Regions from separate parts of the Ensifer sp. ENS02 genome, predicted to be linked through region 2. Evidence: predicted binding sites of a transcription regulator. Region 2 holds the regulator's gene; the other holds the start of a gene.
The links. The regulator LexA, encoded in region 2, represses DNA repair genes until DNA is damaged. The targets are predictions, from matches to a motif close to TGTTCNNNNTGTGTTCNG.

Region 1 (10,062 bases), on a different contig from region 2:
GAACCGATCGTAAGCTCGACCTCTTCCGGGTGATCAATGCGATGCAGGTCAGCTCGACGGTGAAGCCGGGCGACAGGGTGAAGATCGTTTCCGAATAGGATTGAGACAGGCGCAGCTGAAGCGCGTTCGGTTGCGGGCGTGAATTGCCTGCCATCTGCTAGGCAAGCACGTCGCGAGGCGCCTGAACGGTCACGAACGAAAGCACGCTGCGCCAATCGTCATCGCCAAATTGACAGCGGACAGTGCCGCTTCCCGGCGCAATGCGGGGTTCCGGCGAATAGTACGGGCATGGCGGCAGACGGTCGGCGTCAGGCGGTCAATGAATGCCTGCGGTCAGCGCCGGCGCTCGCGTCGCCAAGGCCGCCCGGAGCTTCTCCAGCGCCCGAGTTTCGATCTGGCGCACACGTTCCTTGGATATGCCGAGATCGATGCCGAGCTCTTCGAGCGTCGCTCCTTCTTCCGTCAGCCGCCGGGCGCGGATGATGCGCATTTCGCGCTCCGTCAGCGCGCACAGCGCGTCGCGCAGCCACACACGTGCCCGTTCGCCGTCGATCATCTCGCTCACCTGCTCGTCCGGCAGCGGCGCGTCGCTGGCGAGGAAATCCAGCCGTTCACCGCCATCGGAATCACTGCCGCCGACCGGCGCCTGCAGCGAGGTGTCGCTGCCGGAGAGACGTGCATCCATCGTCTGCACGTCGGCGATACTGACGCCGAGGGCAGCCGCAATCTCCTCATGCATAGCCTGCGATGTAAGCTGCCTGTCGCCCTGGGCAAGCCGGGCGCGAAGACGCCGAAGGTTGAAGAACAGGGCCTTCTGCGCCGAACTGGTGCCACCGCGGACGATCGACCAGTTGCGCAGGACATAGTCCTGCATCGACGCTCGGATCCACCAGGTGGCATAGGTGGAGAAGCGGACCTCGCGGCTCGGCTCGAAACGGGCCGCCGCCTCCAGGAGACCGATATGGCCCTCCTGGACGAGATCGCCCATCGGCAGCCCGAAATTGCGAAACTTCGCGGCCATCGAGATTACCAGACGCATATGCGACATGGCGATCTTGTTGCGGGCTTCCTGATCGTTGTCGTTTCGCCAGGCTTGCGCCAGCTTGTGCTCCTCGTCGCGCTCGAGATAGGGCGCCTCCATTGCGATCTTGATCATCCGCCGGTCTGCAGTGAGAGTCTTCATCGATCACTCCGTGACTGGCGCCGGGCGCCATTGCGTGTGAAGTCCAAAAGGCCGGACGGATGCAGTGTCCGGCAGCAGGGGGCGTCTCGCGCCGCGATGTCGAAACTTGAAGAAACGACGCGGCGCCCTAACTTCGAAGTCACGAACCTGAACGGTGACGGGATCACAGAAGCAAGATCGCCCGGCGCGAAAGCGGCGCGCTTCTGCCGGCCTTTATAAATGCGCCCGGACGGCAAAAGTTCCATGCGATCAAAGAAAAAGCCCGGCGCGATGGCCGGGCTTTTTGGTAGTCTCAGTGCAGTCGGACAGCTTATGCAGCTTCGTCCTGAGCGTCGTCTTCGTCGATCGCCTTGCCGCGCTTCGGACCCTTGCTGAGGTTGGCCTCGACGAGGCGAACAGCTTCGGTTTCCGACATCTTGTTGACGGCAGCGATTTCGCGCGCCATGCGGTCGAGGGCAGCTTCATAGAGCTGGCGTTCGGAATAGGACTGTTCCGGCTGGTTTTCGGCGCGGTAGAGATCGCGTACGACTTCCGCGATGGAAATCAGGTCGCCGGAATTGATCTTGGCATCGTATTCTTGGGCGCGGCGCGACCACATGGTGCGCTTCACGCGAGCCTTGCCCTGCACAACCTTCAACGCGCGGTCGACGAAATCGGTTTCGGAGAGCTTGCGCATGCCGATGCTGACGGCCTTGGCCACTGGCACTTTCAGGCGCATCTTGTCCTTCTCGAAATCGATGACAAAAAGCTCAAGCTTCATGCCGGCGACTTCCTGCTCTTCGATCGCCACGATCTGGCCAACGCCGTGGGCCGGATAGACGATCGATTCACCGGTCTTGAAGCCCTGGCGTGTCGAAGATTTTTTCTGCTGGGTCGTCATTCGTTTCAAAAACTCCCTGTTTCGCGCCGGCCATTCTGGCCGGGGCCGGGTCAGTGAGGCCCGGGATAGACGGGGATACCGCCGGGTGGGTACATCCTGGTCCGTCCAAGGAATGCAAACAGCCTCATAAAATGCGGTCACAACAGAGCAACGCCACGTTGCGTACTAGGGAGAAACCGCGTTTTGGAGATCGTTTGCTTTCGTGATGGTTTTCGGGCGCGCAAAAACACCCTCTGTGGATCAGTAGAAGGAACCTATCACAAAAAAGTGCCGAAATCAATAATTTGCTGCATGGCAGCCATCAAGCCACCATTCTCGCAACTGCGAGCGCGGCTCGTGTTTTCCCCAGCTTTGCGCCCGGGGGCAGCTTTGCTTCGTCAGCCTCGACGAACGGCGGCGACCGCTTCGTCTCAGTCGCCCTGGCCCGGCTCGGTCGAGAAGAACTTCTCGTACTTGCCTTCGACGCCGTCCATCTCCTTCGCTTCCGGCATCGGATCGCGCTTGACGGTGATGTTCGGCCACTTCGAAGCGAAATCCGCGTTCAGTTTCAGCCACATATCAAGACCCGGCTCGGTATCCGGCTTGATCGCCTCGGCAGGACATTCCGGCTCGCAAACGCCACAATCGATGCACTCGTCGGGATGAATGACGAGGAAATTCTCACCCTCGTAGAAGCAGTCCACGGGGCAGACTTCAACACAGTCGGTATACTTGCAGCGAATGCAATTGTCGGTCACGACATACGTCATGAGGTACTCCAGCCAATGCTCACGTTTGATGGCAGACGGCAATCAATGGTGATGCTCGTCGTCCGCGCATGCTAGGAATGTCCGGCGCGCATAGCTGCCGAAGCAAACCCGATGCACCCAACGTGGGTCTGTCAGGTAAAGGCTTTATGGACCCTTTGCAAGAATATTCAATGCGCGAAACGCCACGGCAAAGGCAGAGTTTTCTAAAGGCTGTCGCGCAAAAGCGCCTCGTGTTTTACAGCCAGCGGCGGGCAGGGTTCGCGGCGCCTATCAGTCCTCGCGCGGATCGAAATCGGGCTTTAGCCGATCGGTTTCCCGCCGCTCCTTCTTCGTCGGCCGGCCCGCTCCGCGCTCGCGCGTGGCAAGCTCGTAGGCCGACAACTTCTCCTTCGGCTGCTCTGGCGTCAGATCGTCGTAAAGCAGACGCGCTTCCTCATAGGGACCGCGCCGCTCACCCGGGCCCACGACCCGGACGATCAGACTGCGCCGGTCGAGCGCAAGTTCGAGCATATCGCCCGTCTTCAATTGAAACGACGACTGCGTCACGCGCTCGTCGTTGACGGCGACACGGCCACCCTCGATCGCCTTTTGCGCAAGCGATCGGGATTTGATCAGCCGCGTGAAAAACAGCCACTTGTCGAGACGCTGGCGCGATGCCGGGTTGGACGCAGGCTGTTTTTCCATGGTCTACCTTACTTCTTCATCTGCTCCTTGAGAGCAGCAAGCTTGGCGAAGGGCGAATCCGGATCCACCGGCTTTTCGCGACGCGGCGGACGCGCCTCGAATTTGCCCTGACCCGGCTTGCCGCCGCGGTCGTGACGATCATGACGCTCGCCGCGATCCTGGCGCAGGCCGCCTTCCGGCTTGCCACCGTCATGGCGCTTGCCACGCGCCTGCTGACCACCCTTACGCCCGCCTTCACGTCCTTCGCCCTGGCCCTGGCCCTGGCCACGCCCGTGGCGCTGACCGCCGCGACGCTGGTCGCCCTCGTGGCGGCCACCGCCCTGGCGCTGGTTGTCCTGACGGGTGCCAGGACGCCAGAGCAGAACGGGCTTGGCTTCGACCGGCTCGCCGGTCTCCGTCACTTGGGTCTCGGTCACCTGAGCCTCAGCAGGCTGGGCCCCGTCGGCAGCGACGGCAACGTCAGCTTCGGCCTTTTCGGCCTCGGCAGCAGGTGCCTCGACGACTGCAGTCTCGGCTTCTGCCGCACTGTCGCCGGCATCGGCGTCATCAACGGCAGCGACCGGTTCGGAAGCGGCGGCAGCAACGGCAGCACCACCATCCTGACCCATGAGGAAGGCCTGGGCCTCCTCGGCCTTGACGCTGTCTGCGCGGTAGCCGAGGCCCTTCAGGATCTCTTCCATGTCGTCGGGCGTTGCACCGAGGATCGAGAGCATGGAGGTGGTCGCAGTAAAGCGGCGGCCGTCATAGGCGCCTTCCGGACGCGGCTGCGTGCCCGGCTTCCACTGAAGGAGCGGTCGGATGAGGTCAGCGAGGCGCTCGAGGATATCGATGCGCACCGCACGCTTTCCGAGGAAGCGGAAACCGGCGAGCTTGTAGAAGGTCCGCTCGAAAGACGGATCGGTAACGACAGACGTACGGCCGGCGGCGAGCATCGGGATGAGGTCGCCATAGCCGGGCTTGTCGAGGCCGTCGTTCTTCAACGCCCAGAGGAGCGTGATGAGTTCAGCCGGAGCCGGCTTCAGGAGCGCCGGCAGGAAGATGTGGTAGGCGCCGAAGCGAACGCCGTACTTGCGGATCGAAGCGCGACCGTCCTGGTCGAGCGACTTGACGTCGTCTGCGACATCGCGGCGGAACAGCACGCCGAGGTTTTCGACGAGCTGGAACGCGAGGCCCTTGGCGAGACCTTCGAGATCTTCAGCGCGCGAAATATCGTCGAGCGGCTTCAAGACCGTTCCGATGTGATGGTTCACGAAACGCTCGATGCGCGCCAGAACGTGCTCGCGGGCGTTCGCCTGCAGCTGATCGTCGGCCAGCAGGATGACGCGCGGGCGCATGACGTGGTCGCTTGCCGTCAGACGGGCGACGGGATCGCCGAGCCAGCGCACAAGACCATCCGACGAAAGCGCCAGGTCGTTGTTGCCGGAAGCATGCAGCCGCGCGGCGCGTGCCTCAAACTCGAGCGCCAGCGCCTTCTGGGCAGCACCCTGCACAGCCTTGGCATCCGGGCCATCGCCGCCGGTCGCCAGCGTAAACCGGAAACCGGTTAGTTGTCCTACGTGATGACCTTCAACGAAGACATCACCATTCACACTGATTTCAGCTTCCAGCATAGCATTCTCTCTCAGGCGCTTCATGAGCACAGATGTCCTGCGATCAACAAAGCGTTTCGTCAACCGTTCATGTAGTGCGTCGGATAATCGATCTTCAATTTCCCGCGTCTTTTCTTGCCAGTGTGTCGGATCGGCCAGCCATCCCGGCCGGTTCGACACATAAGTCCATGTCCTGATCTGCGCGATTCGCGCCGAAAGTGTGTCGATCTCACCGTCCGTATGATCGGCCCGCCTGACCTGCTCGGCCATGAAATCTTCGTTTACGGTACCGCGGCGGACAAGATCCGCGTAGATCGTCGAGATCAAGTCGGCATGTTGAGCCGGTGTAATGCGCCGATAGTCCGGCAGCGCGCAGGCTTCCCACAGTTTTTCCACCCGCTCGGCATTGGTCGTGATGTCGACGACCTCAGGGTAGCGGGCCAAATGCTCGAACGCCTGCTGGTCTACTGCAGGTAGCGCCCGGGCAAGGCCGGGAACCGTCGGCGCGGCCTCAAGACTCTTCTTCAGAGCGGCAATCGACGCGTAGTCGAACGCCTTCGAGCGCCATTGCAGCACCTTCACCGGATCGAATTCATGCGCCTCGATACGGTGGACCAGCTCGTTGTCGAAGGGATCGACGCGGCCGGTCACACCGAACGTACCGTCACGCAAGTGCCGGCCGGCGCGGCCGGCGATCTGCGCGAGTTCGGCCGGGTTGAGATTGCGGAACTGATAGCCGTCGAACTTGCGGTCCTGCGCGAAGGCGACGTGGTCGACGTCGAGATTGAGGCCCATGCCGATCGCGTCGGTCGCGACCAGGTATTCGACGTCACCTTCCTGGTAGAGCGCCACCTGCGCATTGCGCGTGCGCGGCGACAGCGCGCCGAGCACGACGGCGGCACCGCCACGCTGGCGGCGGATCAGCTCGGCGATCGCATAGACCTCGTCGGCAGAGAAGGCGACGATTGCCGTGCGGTGCGGCAGTCGGGTTATCTTCTTCGAACCCGCATAGAGCAATTGCGACATGCGCGGCCGCTCGACGACGGTGATGCCGGGCAGCAACTGCTCGAGGATCGGCCGCATCGTTCCGGCACCGAGCAGCAGCGTCTCGCCGCGACCCCGCAGGTGCAGGATCCGGTCGGTGAAGATATGGCCGCGCTCGAGATCTCCGGCAAGCTGCACTTCATCGATCGCGACGAAGGACGCCGTCGTCTCGCGCGGCATGGCCTCGACGGTGCAGACCGAATAGCGCGCGCGATGCGGGGTGATCTTTTCCTCGCCGGTGATCAGCGCGACATTGTGGTGGCCGACCCTTTCGACCAGGCGCGTATAGACCTCGCGCGCGAGAAGCCGCAGCGGCAGGCCGATGACGCCGCTGTCGTGCGCAATCATGCGCTCGATCGCGTAGTGCGTCTTGCCGGTATTGGTAGGCCCGAGCACCGCGGTGACACCGCGGCCGCTCAGGATCATGGGGTGAACGGACACGTCATCGATCCCGGGCATTCAGAAATTACGGCAGCGTCTTTTCACGCTGGCGGCAAACACATGCCCACGCACCGAGCCAAACGCAAGGGGCGCCGACAACTAAAACCATCGCTTGGCATCTCTTAGCCCATTGCACCACCTGTTGTGGTCGGCGCAATCGACAATTGGAACAGCCGTGGAACAAATCGGCGACGAATCGACGACTCATTGTGATTCACTGTATGTTCACGACTACATATAGATTTCAACGCCGAACGTTGCACCACATGCTGAATCTGGAGCTGATTCCGCGCATCAGGCCCTTTGGCGCGCAACAATCCCGGCTCTGCCATTGCCTGACAGGTCCAAGGATTCCGAATCCAAGACTCTGGAAAGCCTGGAAAATTTTTCACGAAATTCGTCAGGGATTCACCCAAGTGAGAGAATGAGAATCGCAGTTTAGAGTCGCGACCAGTGCGGGAACATTCGGCAGCGACTCGCAGACCGCGCGTCATTCCACCTTTGTTCTCCACAAGATATAGTGTCTACGCCCCACTCCGGCAACGGAACTGCCAGCGCAACTTCAGGATTTCGAGCGGGATTCTCAGCGCTGCCGCCGCATGGAAACGGCGCCTCGAAAGGCGCCGTCCGGTAATGTTCGGCTTGTCTGATGCTCAGACGAAAAACTGTCCGCCGTTCGCCGAAATCGTCGAGCCGGTGATGAAGCCGGCATCGTCGGAGGCGAGGAACACCACGCAGCGGGCGATTTCTTCCGGTTCGCCGAGGCGGCCGACCGGGATCTGCGGGATGATGCGCTCGTTGAGCACCTTCTCCGGCACCGCCCGCACCATCTCCGTGCCGATATAGCCGGGGCAGATCGCGTTCACGGTAATGCCCTTGGCAGCCCCTTCCTGGGCGAGCGCCTTGGTGAAGCCGAGATCGCCGGCCTTGGCCGCCGAATAGTTGGCCTGACCCATCTGGCCCTTCTGGCCATTGATCGACGAGATGTTGATGACGCGACCGAAGCCACGGTCGCGCATGGCCGACCAGAGCGGATGCGTCATGTTGAAGAGACCGGTGAGGTTGGTGCCGATCACCTCACCCCATTGCTCCGGCGTCATCTTGTGAAACATGGCATCGCGGGTGATGCCGGCATTGTTGACGAGCACATCGACCGGACCGAGATCGGCCTCGACCTTGGCGATGCCCTCGGCACAGGCCTGATAGTTGGAAACGTCCCATTTGTAGACCGGGATGCCGGTTTCCTGCTTGAAGGCCTGAGCCTTCTCGTCATTGCCGGCATAGTTGGCAGCCACCTTGTAGCCGGCATTCTTGAGTGCGATGGAAATTGCCGCGCCAATGCCGCGCGACCCACCCGTGACCAATGCTACCCTGCTCATATGCGCCTCCCACTTGATCAGTTCAGTTTTTCGAATGCCTTCTTCATCAGCTTTTCGCCGACCTGTTGCCCGTAGAGCCCGGCGGCCGCTTGAAACTGCGGCGTAGTCAGCGCGGACAGAGCCACCTCGCACTTCTCCAGCGCGAGACCCATCATCACCGCGGAGAGCTGCTCCAGCGAAACCTTCAATGCGCCGCCGTCATCTCTCAAGGCCGCGACCATCACGTCCTTGAAAACACTCTCCTCGTCAGAAGTCGTATGTTCCAGCATGCACTCTACCAGCCGCGCCTCGTCGAGAGGCGCGGGATTGGCATGTGCAGAAACGATCGGCGAACCGGCCAGAAGCAGGGAAAATGGAACCCACCTGGCGCTGTTCATGCCGCCAGACCGTCAGAGCCGCTCGACACACATGGCGACGCCCATGCCGCCGCCGATGCAGAGGGTTGCAAGCCCCTTGGAAACGCCGCGGCGCTTCATTTCGAAAAGCAGCGTGTTGAGCACGCGGGCGCCGGAAGCGCCGATCGGGTGACCGATGGCGATCGCGCCGCCATTGACGTTGACGATCGACGGATCCCAGCCGAGATCTTTATTGACCGCGCAGGCCTGGGCAGCGAAGGCTTCGTTGGCCTCCACCAGCTCGACATCGCCGATCGCCCAGCCGGCCCTTGCCAACGCCTTGCGCGACGCCGGGATCGGGCCGGTGCCCATGACCTGCGGATCGACGCCGGCGGTTGCCCAGGAAACGATACGGGCGAGCGGCTGGATGCCGCGCTTGGAGGCCTGCGCCTCGGTCATCAGCAGGGTGGCTGCGGCGCCGTCATTGAGGCCGGAAGCGTTGCCGGCGGTGACCGTGCCTTCCTTGTCGAAGGCGGGGCGCAGCTTCGTCATCTGGTCGAGCGTTGCGCCATGGCGGATATATTCGTCCTGGTCGACGGTGACGTCGCCCTTGCGGCCCTTGACGATGAAGGGAATGATCTCGTCGGCAAAGCGCCCGGCCTTCTGGGCGGCTTCGGCCTTGTTCTGTGAGGCGAGCGCGAACGCATCCTGCTCCTCGCGGCTGAGCTGCCACTGGCGAGCGACGTTCTCGGCGGTGATGCCCATGTGATAACCGTAGAAGGCGTCGGTCAGGCCGTCCTTGATCATCGTGTCGATCATCTTGAAGTCGCCCATCTTCACGCCGCCGCGAAGATGCGAGCAATGCGGCGCCATCGACATGGACTCCATGCCGCCGGCGACGATGATCTCAGCATCACCGGTTGCAATCTGCTGCATGCCGAGCGCGACGGCGCGCAGGCCCGAGCCGCAGAGCTGGTTCATGCCCCAGGCGGTCTTTTCCTGAGGAACGCCCGCCTTCATCGCCGCCTGGCGCGCCGGGTTCTGGCCTTCGCCTGCCTGCAGCACCTGGCCGAGGATCACCTCGTCGACCTCGGCAGCCTCGACGCCTGCGCGCTCGAGCACGCCCTTGATGACGGCAGCGCCAAGTTCATGCGCCGGCGTATTGCCAAAGGCACCGTTGAAGGAACCGACCGCGGTGCGGCCGGCGCTGGCGATCACGATGGAGGGATTGCTCATGGGACGTTTCCTCAGATCTTCTTGCCTAATGCAGGCAGACTGGCAAAGCGCGCGACGCAAGTCAAACGCCTTGATGCAGTGCCACAAAAGCGTCACCTAAAACGCAACCGCAAGATTTTGCACTTGCGTCGCCGCAACGCACAAAGACATTGTCAGCGGCGCGCTTTTGCGGATACTCTGAAAAACGCAATAAAGACGGGATGATGGGGGAGAGGAGACCCTGATGGCGAAGCACGAAGGCCAGATCGTTATCAAAAAATATGCGAACCGGCGGCTCTACAACACCGGGACCAGCACCTATGTCACGCTCGACGACCTGGCTGTGATGGTGAAGAAGGGTGAGGACTTCATCGTTCAGGATGCAAAATCCGGCGAGGACATCACCCATTCCGTGCTGACGCAGATCATCTTCGAGCAGGAGTCCAAGACCGGCAACACGCTGCTGCCGATCTCCTTCCTGCGCCAACTGATCTCGTTCTACGGCGACCAGATGCAGATGGTGGTGCCGAGCTATCTCGAACACTCGATGCAGGCTTTCACCG
Region 2 (10,062 bases):
CTGGTCATCGCATTCCTATCCAACTGATTCGTATGGCACTGCAATGTTGGAAGCCGTCTTCAACCACGTCGGCACCGGCAGCCCCTTGGAGGCGAGGAAGTCCGGGTTGAAGAGCTTCGACTGATAGCGGTTACCATAGTCGCACAGGATCGTCACGATCGTATGTCCCGGCCCGAGGTCCTTGGCGAGCCGCACGGCCCCGGCGATGTTGATGCCCGTCGAGCCACCCACGCAAATACCTTCCCGTTCAATCAGGTCGAAGACGTAGGGCACGGCTTCCGAATCGGGAATCTGGTACGAGAAGTCGGGTGTGAAGCCTTCCAGATTGGCGGTGATTCGGCCCTGGCCGATGCCCTCGGTGATCGAGCTTCCTTCGGATTTCAGTTCGCCATTGGCGTAGAAATTGTAGAGGGCCGCCCCTTGCGGGTCCGCCAGGCCGATCTTGACCGCGGGGTTTTTCGCTCTGAGGCCCTGGGCGACGCCGGCCAGCGTCCCGCCGGAGCCGACGGCGCAGATGAAGCCGTCGACCTTGCCGTCCGTGTCGCGCCAGATCTCGGGCGCCGTGGACTCCACATGGGCGTCGCGGTTGGCGACGTTGTCGAACTGGTTGGCCCAGATCGCCCCGTTTGGCTCGGTCTTGGCCAGTTGCTCGGCGAGGCGGCCGGAGATCTTCACGTAGTTGTTGGGGTTCTTGTAGGGAACGGCCGGCACTTCGACCAGCTCGGCGCCGAGCAGCCGCAGGGCGTCCTTCTTTTCCTGGCTCTGGGTTTCCGGAATGACGATGACGGTGCGGTAGCCGAGCGCCTGGCCGACCAGCGCCAGGCCGATGCCGGTATTGCCGGCCGTGCCTTCGACGATGACACCGCCCGGCCGCAACTGGCCGGTGCGCTCCGCATGGCGAATGATCCAGAGCGCCGCGCGGTCCTTCACCGATTGTCCGGGGTTCAGAAACTCGGCCTTGCCGAGGATCGTGCAGCCTGTCGCGTCGGATACGGATTTCAGCCGGATCAGAGGCGTGTTTCCGATTGCTTCGAGCACGGACGGGAGAATGGCCATTTTCAGAACCTCGTGTTTGAGGACAGGCACCGCGGTAAGGCGGCACGTACCAGGTAAAAGCGAACGGCGGCCAGCGAATATCGACAACGTTCCGGGACCGCCGAAATGTTGGCGTGTTTTCGGCTCAGCCTGCACTTCAGGCAAGAAATAGCGTTTCGCCGTCGCTCTGTCCCGAACAAAAATCGTCTCCAGGGACTGCGAGAGCCGGCGGCAAGGAGCGCTGCCGCGAAGAAGGGCCGGGCAAGTCATTTTTCGCCCACAGAAGGAGATGCGTACGTGTTTCCCGGCGCGTGCCGAGGAGTGAGTGATGAGTATTCAATCTACGAAATCGGAACAGAAACTGGCTTGGGTGACGGGCGCAAGCTCGGGAACCGGGCGGGCACTGGCGCTCGCGCTGGTGCGGGAAGGCTATTCCGTCGTCGTGACGGCGAGAAACCACGACAGGCTCGTGGACCTGCAGCATGAAGCAGCAAGCGAAGGGCGGATCACCGTGCTCGACGGCGATGTCACCGACCCTGCCGACATGGAGCGGGTGATGGCGGCGATCGAATATGATCACGGGCACCTTTCGCTCGTGGTGCTGAACGCCGGGGTCGCGCTGCCGGTGCGCGGAGACGAGCTTCACCGCGAGGCCTTCGAGAAGAGCTTTGCCGTCAACCTCAACGGCGTCGTCAACTGTCTCTTGCCGGCGGTGGACCACATGAAGACGCAGGGGTACGGACACATCGCCATTGTCTCGTCGGTAGCCGGCTACGGCGGACTGCCGACCAGTGCCGCCTATGGCGCCACCAAGGCCGCGCTGATCAATATGGCGGAAAGCCTGAAGTTCGATCTCGACCGGCTCGGCGTCCGGCTGCAGATCATCAGCCCCGGCTTCGTCGATACGCCCGGGACCGCGCGCATTCGCTTTCTCCGACCGGCGCCGGTGAACAGTGAAGAGGCGGCAAGGCGCATCGTTGCCGGCCTGAAGTCGCGAAGGTTCGAAATTGCCTTCCCACGCCGGTTTGCCTACGCGGTGAAGCTCATGGACCTGCTGCCCTACAGCCTCTATTTCCGCCTGCTGAACTGGCTGACCCGCGGCAAGGCGGAGGCCATGGAAGGACAGAAGCGCGCCGGACCCGGCGGCCGTCCCCGTCAGGCGGTGTGAAGCACCAGCACCGCGCCGAAGATGAGCGCCAGTCCGACCCAGCCGATCGGCTTCAGCTTCTGACCGAACAGGAAGCGGCCGCAGATGGCCGTCCCGAAGATCCCGGTTGCGCCAAGTACGGCATAGGCGATGGCGAGCTCCATGCCCTTGATGGCTTCCGCCAGGAAGGCAAAGGCGGCGAGCACCAGCAGAATCGAAAGGATGCCCCAGCCGCGGCGGGCGAACCCTTCCGATTTCGTCGAGGCGAGGTTGGCCGCAATATCGAGGATGCCGGCCACGACCGCGAGAACGAAGTAGATGCTAGGCGCGCTCATCGGCGGCTCCTTCACGCGCTGCCTCGTCCTCATCATGATACTCGCCGGCATTGACGAGCAGGATGCCGACGATCGCCATCGAAAGCCCGAGCATTTCGCGTCCGGTCAGCACATGGCCGAAGACGAAAACCGAAACCAGGGTGATGATGGCGACGCCCGAACCTTCCCAGATCGCATAGGCGACGCCGACCGATATCGTCTTCACCGCCTTTGCCAGGAAGACGTAGGAGAGTGCGATCGAGACATACATGACGATGTGGCCGAGATAGGAGCCGCTTTCGGAAGCGGCCTTCATCACCGTCAGGCCCACCACTTCGGTCGCGATGGCGAGCGCGAGGAAAAACCATGCAAGACGCATGCTGTACCTTTGAACAGAAACTTGGATCGACCGCCTCTTAAGCGCTACGGGTGACGCGGTAAAGACGCGCCGTGCGCTTCACTCGAAGACGATCTGCCGGACGTCGATGTTGCGGGCACGGAACCCGGCCTCGCAGTAGTAGAAGTAGAACTCCCACAGCCGCTTGAAGCGCAGGTCGAAGCCGAGCGGCTCGATCCTGTTCCAGACCGCCCAGAACCGCTCCCGCCATTCGCCGAGTGTGCGGGCATAGTCGACGCCAAAGCCGAAGTCGTTGATCATCCGCAGGCCGACATTGCGGCCAAGCTCGACCAGATGCTCGCGCGTTGGCAGCATGCCGCCCGGGAAGACGTATTTCTGGATGAAATCCGGATTGGAACGATACTCCTCGTAGGATTCGGGTTTGATCGTGATGATCTGCAGTCCGGCCTTGCCCCCGGGTTTCAGGCACCGCTTCAGCTGCGAGAAATAGGTTGCCCAGAATTTTTCGCCGACGGCCTCGAACATCTCGATCGAGACGATGCGGTCATAGGTGCCCCTTTCTTCACGATAGTCCTGGAACTTCAATTCGACCCGGTCGGCAAGGCCCGCACGCTGCATGCGTTCGCGTGCGAAGGCCAGTTGCTCGCGGCTGATCGTCAGCCCGGTGACCTTGCAGCCGATTTCCGTTGCCGCAAATTCGGCAAAGCCGCCCCAGCCGCAGCCGATCTCAAGCACATGATCGCCGGTGCGCAGGTTCGTCGCTTCCGCGAGCGCGCGGTATTTGGCTTTCTGCGCTGAGCGAAGATCATTGGCGCCCGTTGCATAAAGCGCAGACGAATAGGTCATGCTCGGATCCAGCCATTCGCTGTAGAAGGCGTTGCCGAGGTCGTAATGGGCCGAGATGTTGCGGCGCGCGCCGGAGTGGGTGTTGGCATTGCGCCAGTGCAGGAACTTGTCGAAAAGGCGCAGGAGCCCGCGCGCACGGTTTGGAAAATTCCTGCCGATTTCGGCGTTGACGAGGAACAGTTCGAGAAAGGCGCCGACATCGGGACTGTCCCAGTCGCCGTCGATGTAGCTTTCTGCAGCCCCGATGGTGCCGCCCGAGATAGCACGCTGCGGCAGGTTCCAGTTGTTGAGGTTGAGGATGGCGCTGGGGCCGGCCCTGGCGCCTTTGATCACCAGCCTGCGGCCGTCTGGCGTGGCGAGCATCAACGTTCCCACTTGAAGGTGCACCAGGGCGCCAAGCACCATGCGCGCCTTGAGCGGAAAATCCCGCACGGCCGTCGCCAGATTTTCGGAAGATAGCTCCACCGCACCGGCATATGCAGCAAAATCGGCTTCCAGGTTACGCATACACCACCCCCTCAGCTGTTGCATCCGTAACGTGAGCCTAGCCGCAATCGGGCGAGACGCCAACTGAGGAATTCTACCGGAGGCTCTACGTCTCCTCGGAAACTCCCGGTGCGCTTGTGATCTGCCGGAAGGCTGCCAGTGCCCGATCGCGGGCAAGGGCATGATCGATGATCGGATTCGGGTAGGTTGTGCCGAGTTCGATGCCGGCTTCGGCAAGGGCCGTGGCGGGCGCTGCAAAGGGGCGATGGACATAGCGCGGGTGGAGGCGCTCCAGCTCTGGCACGAAGCGCTTCACATAGAGACCGTCGGGATCGAATTTCTCCCCTTGCAGGACCGGGTTGAAGATGCGGAAGAACGGTGCGGCGTCCGCGCCCGATCCGGCGACCCATTGCCAGCTTGCGGCATTGTTGGCCGGATCCGCGTCGACCAGCGTGTCACGGAACCAGGCTTCTCCCTTGCGCCAGTCGACGAGCAGGTCCTTGATGAGAAAGGAGGCGACAATCATGCGAACGCGATTGTGCATGTAGCCGTGGCGCCATAGCTGGCGCATGCCGGCATCGACGATCGGGTATCCGGTGAGCCCGCTGGTCCAGCGGGTGAAATCGTCCTCGTCGTTCAGCCAATGGAAGCGGTCGAATCGACGGTCGAGGTTGCGGCGGCCAAGCTCCGGATAATGAAACAGCAGATGATAGGAGAATTCGCGCCAGGCGAGTTCCTTGCGGAAGGTGGCCGCCCCTTCGCCGCTATCGGCCTGGGGCCCAGCTGCCGCATGCCAGGCCTGCGCAGGCGAAATTTCGCCAAAGGCGAGATGAGGCGACAACAGGGATGTACCATCCGCGTCGGGAATGTCGCGGCAGCGTTTGTAGGCGTCGAGCTTCTCATCGACGAATTCTTCGAGACGGGTGGCCGCACCGTCTTCGCCCGGCGTCCAGACCTCGCTGAATGTCGCCGCCCAGTCCGGTTTCGTCGGCAGCAGCGACCAGTCGTCAAGGCGTTCCGATCGCGGCCATGCTCCAGGGGCTGCGATATGGTGCGGCCGGTCGATCGGCGGTGCCAGCTCGTTTTTTAGTTCGAGCGCGCGCCAGAACGGCGTGAACACGCGGTAGGGGCCGCCCGTCGTCGTCAGCAGCCGCATGGGCTCATGCAGCAATTGTCCTGCAAAGCTCTCCGCGATGATTCCCCGCTCGGCCAGCGCCTTCTTGAGCGCGGTATCCGTGGCGATGCCGTTCGGGTCGTAGCGCCGGTTCCAGTAGATGCGCTCCGCACCGCTTGCGCGCGCAATCTCGACAATCACGTCAAGCGGCGCGCCTGATCGAAGAACGAGGCGAGAAGCTTGCCGCGCGAGACTTGCGCCCAAGGCCTCGAGCGAATGGTGCAGCCACCACGCCTGCGCTGCCCCGAGCGGACCGTTGCCGCTGTCGGCGGGTTCGCGAATATAGAGGGGAATGACGGCTGCCTCGCCTGCGGCAGCCGAGAGGGCGCGATTGTCGGCCAGGCGGAGATCCTTGCGGAACCAGACGATGATGGGCGGCGCCGCGGCCTTTGTCATGAAGAACCATCGGGAGGTTGGGGATTGATCACCTGAAGAACATAGGTGCAAAATGAAAAAGAGCCATTCGCATCGCTGCAAATGGCTCTTTTAGAAAGTGGCTCCCCGGGCCGGATTCGAACCGGCGACCTGTCGATTAACAGTCGAATGCTCTACCGCTGAGCTACCAGGGATCATCCGCGCCGCTGTTGTGCTGTGCGCTTCAGAAGTGAGGCTGCTAATACGCATGCTTTTCTGATTTGCCAAGCGCTTTTTTCAAAAAAAATGACAAGTTCCGTTGCGAGGCTGTGGAGAAGTCCCCAATTGTGGGAAAACACGCCGGATAGGGAATGATGAATAAAAACAGGAAGCAGACGCATTTCGGCATTGATCCGCAAACACGACAGATCGTGCTGGGAAAATGGCGTATCGCGTTGCCCGACTCGCCCCTGCTGCGCATCCTGCTGGGTTCGCTGCTGGTGTTTTGTGGTTTTCTCGGTTTCTTGCCCGTGCTGGGCTTCTGGATGATACCGTTGGGCCTGATCGTGCTTTCCCACGACATTCCCTCGGTTCGCCGCCGCCGTCGTCGTCTGGCCGTCTGGTGGGCGCGCTGGCGCGGGAAGGCCAACTCCTCGAACGGCTCCTGAGCCGGACGCCGATTTAACGATCTTGTTGTCGAGGCAGGGCGGTCGGCAGTTTTCGGTTCCTCGCGGCCGTCACGTACCAATTCCGAATCTCTCAACAAGGGCCGTGGCCGCGCAGGCGAATGACCGGTTCCTCGCGGTCTTCCCCTCTGTTGGGGTGCCCTCGAAAACTTTTCGGCAACCCATCAAACGCATAATGCGGTCTCGAATCAGGATGGGAACCGATGGCCAAAGCCACTACGAAACGTCGACGCCGCAGTTCGGGCCGAAGCACCAGCAAACAGGGCGGCATGGCGCCGTGGTATCTGGCCGCAGCGCTCACCCTTGGCGGCGTCATGGTCTACGACCATCGCGCCGAGTTGCGGCACTGGCCGGTGGTTTCCGATGTCATGGCCTTTGCATCGCGATCGGAAACGAAGCCGAAGCCTCAGCGCGCGGTTCCTGAAGCGCAGGAGCGCGTTGCCCAGCAGGCGGATAGGCACAAACCGAATCCGAAGCCCAACCCGGCGACGAAGGTTGCCCTGGCCGCCCCGGTGCCGTCGGTGAATGTCGGCGTCACGCCGCCAACCCCTCTCGTGCGGCCGAATGAAGAGGTGAAGACGGCATCCATCCGTACCGATCAGTTCTATTTTTGCGGCATTCGCAACGACAACTGCGTGATCGATGGCGCGACCTTCGTCTTCCATGGCGAGACGATCCACGTCGCCGATGTCGATGCGCCGCGAATCCGCCAGGCAAGCTGCGACAAGGAGCGTTCGCGCGGCTTCTACGCCAAGCAGCGCCTGCGCGAATTGCTGAATGCAGGCGACTTCAGGCTGATCTCGGCGGGAGGGCGATCAGATGCCAAGGCCGGCGAGAAACTGCGCCTGGTCACCCGCGGTGACCAATCTCTTGGACGTGTACTCGTTTCCGAGGGGCTCGTGCGGCCGTGGGAAGGGCGCCCGACGCCCTGGTGCTGAGATCAGCTGGGAGACGATCGGCGGACATCGTCGATCGTTCTGTGGAAAGTATCCGTCCTGCAAATCGACGGCGCGTTTTTCAGAAAATGCCTCTTGCGGTTTTTCTGCAATCATTCTAAATCCGCGCCAACGCTTGGTTATCCGAGCTGTGAGGCCTCGTGGCGGAGTGGTGACGCAGAGGACTGCAAATCCTTGTACCCCGGTTCAATTCCGGGCGAGGCCTCCAAAAATCTCACCTCGTTAAGTTTGGTTTGACGTTCTGCCTTAGGGCAGCGCGGTAATATTCGCGACCCCACGTCCGCGCAAGCCACGTCTCCTATGCCTCCGTCGGATCTTATCGCTTCGGTGAATTCGGTAGAGGGGGAACGATGACTCCGCTGAGATCAACCGCATCGGTAGCGTCCGTCAACATTAAGAACGGAGGCAATGGCATCAATGAAAAAGAGACTGATCCTGACGGCGTTGGCGTGTTTTGCTGCGACCGCTATTGAGGCGCGCGCGGACGACCTGGTTTTCCAGCTGAAGAACAACACCGGCGCGGTACTGACGAATTTCTATACGTCGCCGGTCGGCGTCAATGAATGGGAAGACGATGTTTTCGGTCGGCAGGTCCTGAACCCCGGCGAGAGCATGGAGATCACCATTGCCGACGGGCGGGACGTCTGCAAATACGACATGCGATTCGAGTTCGAGGAAGGCTCGGCCCTCGATACGACCGAGGACACGCAGGATCTCTGCGAACTCGGCGAATACACGATCCACGAATAAGCGATCTGGATTTCAGGTCGCCTTAAATGGAAAGAGCCTCGCCACTTTCAGTGGCGAGGCTCTTTTGATTCGGCGTTCTGCCTGGAATTCAATGGTAGCGGCGGATCAGCCCGACGAGCTTGCCCTGGATCTTCACGCGATCCGGTCCGAAAATGCGCGTCTCGTAGGCGGGGTTGGCCGCTTCGAGCGCAATCGACGCGCCCTTGCGACGGAAGCGCTTCAGCGTCGCTTCCTCGTCGTCCACGAGCGCCACGATGATGTCGCCGGGATTGGCCGAGTTGCCGTTGCGGATGATCACCGTGTCGCCGTCGAAGATGCCGGCCTCGATCATCGAATCACCCTTTACTTCGAGGGCGTAATGCTCGCCGCTGCCGATCATGTCGAGCGGGACGGTAATGTCATGAGTGTTGTTCTGGATCGCCGAGATCGGCACGCCGGCAGCGATGCGCCCCATCACCGGGACGGAAACAGACGTGCTTTCGGCGACCGGCGCCGGCTTCGGCGTGGCAGGAGCGGCGGCCGGCGGCTTTCCGAGGCTGCCCTCGATCACGCTCGGCGAGAAGCCTCTGCGCGGCTGTTGCTGGCCGGCGGCGTAGGCTTCCGGAAGCTTGATGACTTCGAGCGCGCGCGCCCGGTTCGGCAACCGGCGAATGAACCCGCGTTCTTCGAGCGCCGTGATCAAACGGTGAATGCCGGACTTCGACGCCAGGTCGAGCGCATCCTTCATTTCATCGAAAGACGGCGGTACGCCCGACTCCTTCATGCGTTCGTGGATGAACAGAAGCAATTCCTGTTGCTTGCGGGTCAGCATGGCACGTCGCTCCAGAGGCGTGAAACAAATCAAGAACAGACACTATCTGTTCCATATGTGTTCCGCAAGTGCCTAAAATTCCGTGAATTCAGGCAATTGGCTGCTTCTGTGGGGGGCGATTGGTCACTTTTGCGGGAGCGGGGCGGTTTTCGGCGACGGTTGCGTCCCAAAACAGCGCCGGGCAGGCCGGTCGCGCGCGTGATTCGAACGAATCGCGGCTCTCTTCGCGGAGAGACTTAAGTCGCTTGCGAGGCCGAGCAGGCGTCTTCGAACTCCTTCACCGTTTCGGCGCTGTTGTCTTCCGGAAGCACTGCGTCGGCCGCATCGGTCGCAACGGGCGTATCGCCGTCATAAACGAAGGACTGGATGTAGAACGCGAGCGCGCCCTTCCAAACATTGCGTCCATCGATCTGATGGCACGGCACGGCCCGTTCGAAATCGGTCTGGAGTTCATCCACCGTCGCGGCACTGAGCTTGACGTCAGGCATATTGGGCGATGCGACTATCGAAGCGAGAAGCAGGGCGGCAAGCACGGTGATCGTCCACTTGATGAAGGGGTGGGACTACGGGGTGGTAAACGATGTGAACCGCGCTTTCGTTCCGAAGTCCAGCAAGCATGGCGATCACTCTGCCTTGTTCAACAGCTCTTTGCCCGCAGGCTGTGGCTGATTTGCGCCAGCCGCTCCATCTCAACCTCGTCTCGGCCGTTCTTTATGGACCGGCGCGGAGAATGCATCGGAGCTGCCAGCTTTCGCATCGGGCCTGGGGCGCGCAAAAATCCCTGCGGGGAAGGGCCTTCACCGTCTCGACAGGCCTCTAAAAAAAGATAACTTTGCGTGGAAAGTGGGGTGGTTGCATGCATAGATTGTCGTTGGTGGTGCTCGGCCTGTTGCTCACGGCTGGAGCGGCGTCTGCTGAAGAAGGGCGTTCGAATATCTGGAAACGGATCAACGCCTGGACGGTGGGATCCGATCCTTCCCTGGGAGGCTCGTGTTACGCGGCGACGAGCTATGACGCCGGCGCTATCCTTCGTATCGGCTTTTATCCGCGGGGATCGACGAACCTGGCGTTTCTTTCGATCGGCAATGCCGAATGGAAATCCATCGAGCCGCAGCGGGAATACGATGTTGCCTTGCAGCTCGACC

Region 1: the regulator LexA is predicted to act here: its motif matches at 6,736-6,753, upstream of IB262_RS16935 (helicase-related protein).

The regions. Positions count from the first base shown of each region.
Region 1 covers NZ_JACVAO010000007.1:246,429-256,490, forward strand. Annotated here, with positions in the region: gene IB262_RS16910 (M48 family metalloprotease) at 1-98, shown strand, start outside; gene IB262_RS16915 (RNA polymerase factor sigma-32) at 317-1,183, opposite strand; gene IB262_RS16920 (CarD family transcriptional regulator) at 1,494-2,063, opposite strand; gene fdxA (ferredoxin FdxA) at 2,474-2,812, opposite strand; gene IB262_RS16930 (RNA-binding S4 domain-containing protein) at 3,083-3,496, opposite strand; gene IB262_RS16935 (helicase-related protein) at 3,505-6,570, opposite strand; gene IB262_RS16940 (beta-ketoacyl-ACP reductase) at 7,224-7,949, opposite strand; gene IB262_RS16945 (hypothetical protein) at 7,967-8,326, opposite strand; gene IB262_RS16950 (acetyl-CoA C-acetyltransferase) at 8,339-9,520, opposite strand; gene phaR (polyhydroxyalkanoate synthesis repressor PhaR) at 9,744-10,062, shown strand, end outside.
Region 2 covers NZ_JACVAO010000009.1:313,632-323,693, forward strand. Annotated here, with positions in the region: gene IB262_RS21095 (alanyl-tRNA editing protein) at 1-8, opposite strand, end outside; gene IB262_RS21100 (cysteine synthase A) at 16-1,056, opposite strand; gene IB262_RS21105 (SDR family NAD(P)-dependent oxidoreductase) at 1,361-2,203, shown strand; gene IB262_RS21110 (SMR family transporter) at 2,191-2,517, opposite strand; gene IB262_RS21115 (SMR family transporter) at 2,504-2,875, opposite strand; gene IB262_RS21120 (cyclopropane-fatty-acyl-phospholipid synthase family protein) at 2,954-4,207, opposite strand; gene IB262_RS21125 (deoxyribodipyrimidine photo-lyase) at 4,293-5,756, opposite strand; tRNA gene IB262_RS21130 (tRNA-Asn) at 5,855-5,929, opposite strand; gene IB262_RS21135 (hypothetical protein) at 6,089-6,382, shown strand; gene IB262_RS21140 (thermonuclease family protein) at 6,604-7,338, shown strand; tRNA gene IB262_RS21145 (tRNA-Cys) at 7,491-7,564, shown strand; gene IB262_RS21150 (hypothetical protein) at 7,774-8,106, shown strand; gene lexA (transcriptional repressor LexA) at 8,195-8,917, opposite strand; gene IB262_RS21160 (hypothetical protein) at 9,154-9,450, opposite strand; gene IB262_RS21165 (hypothetical protein) at 9,789-10,062, shown strand, end outside.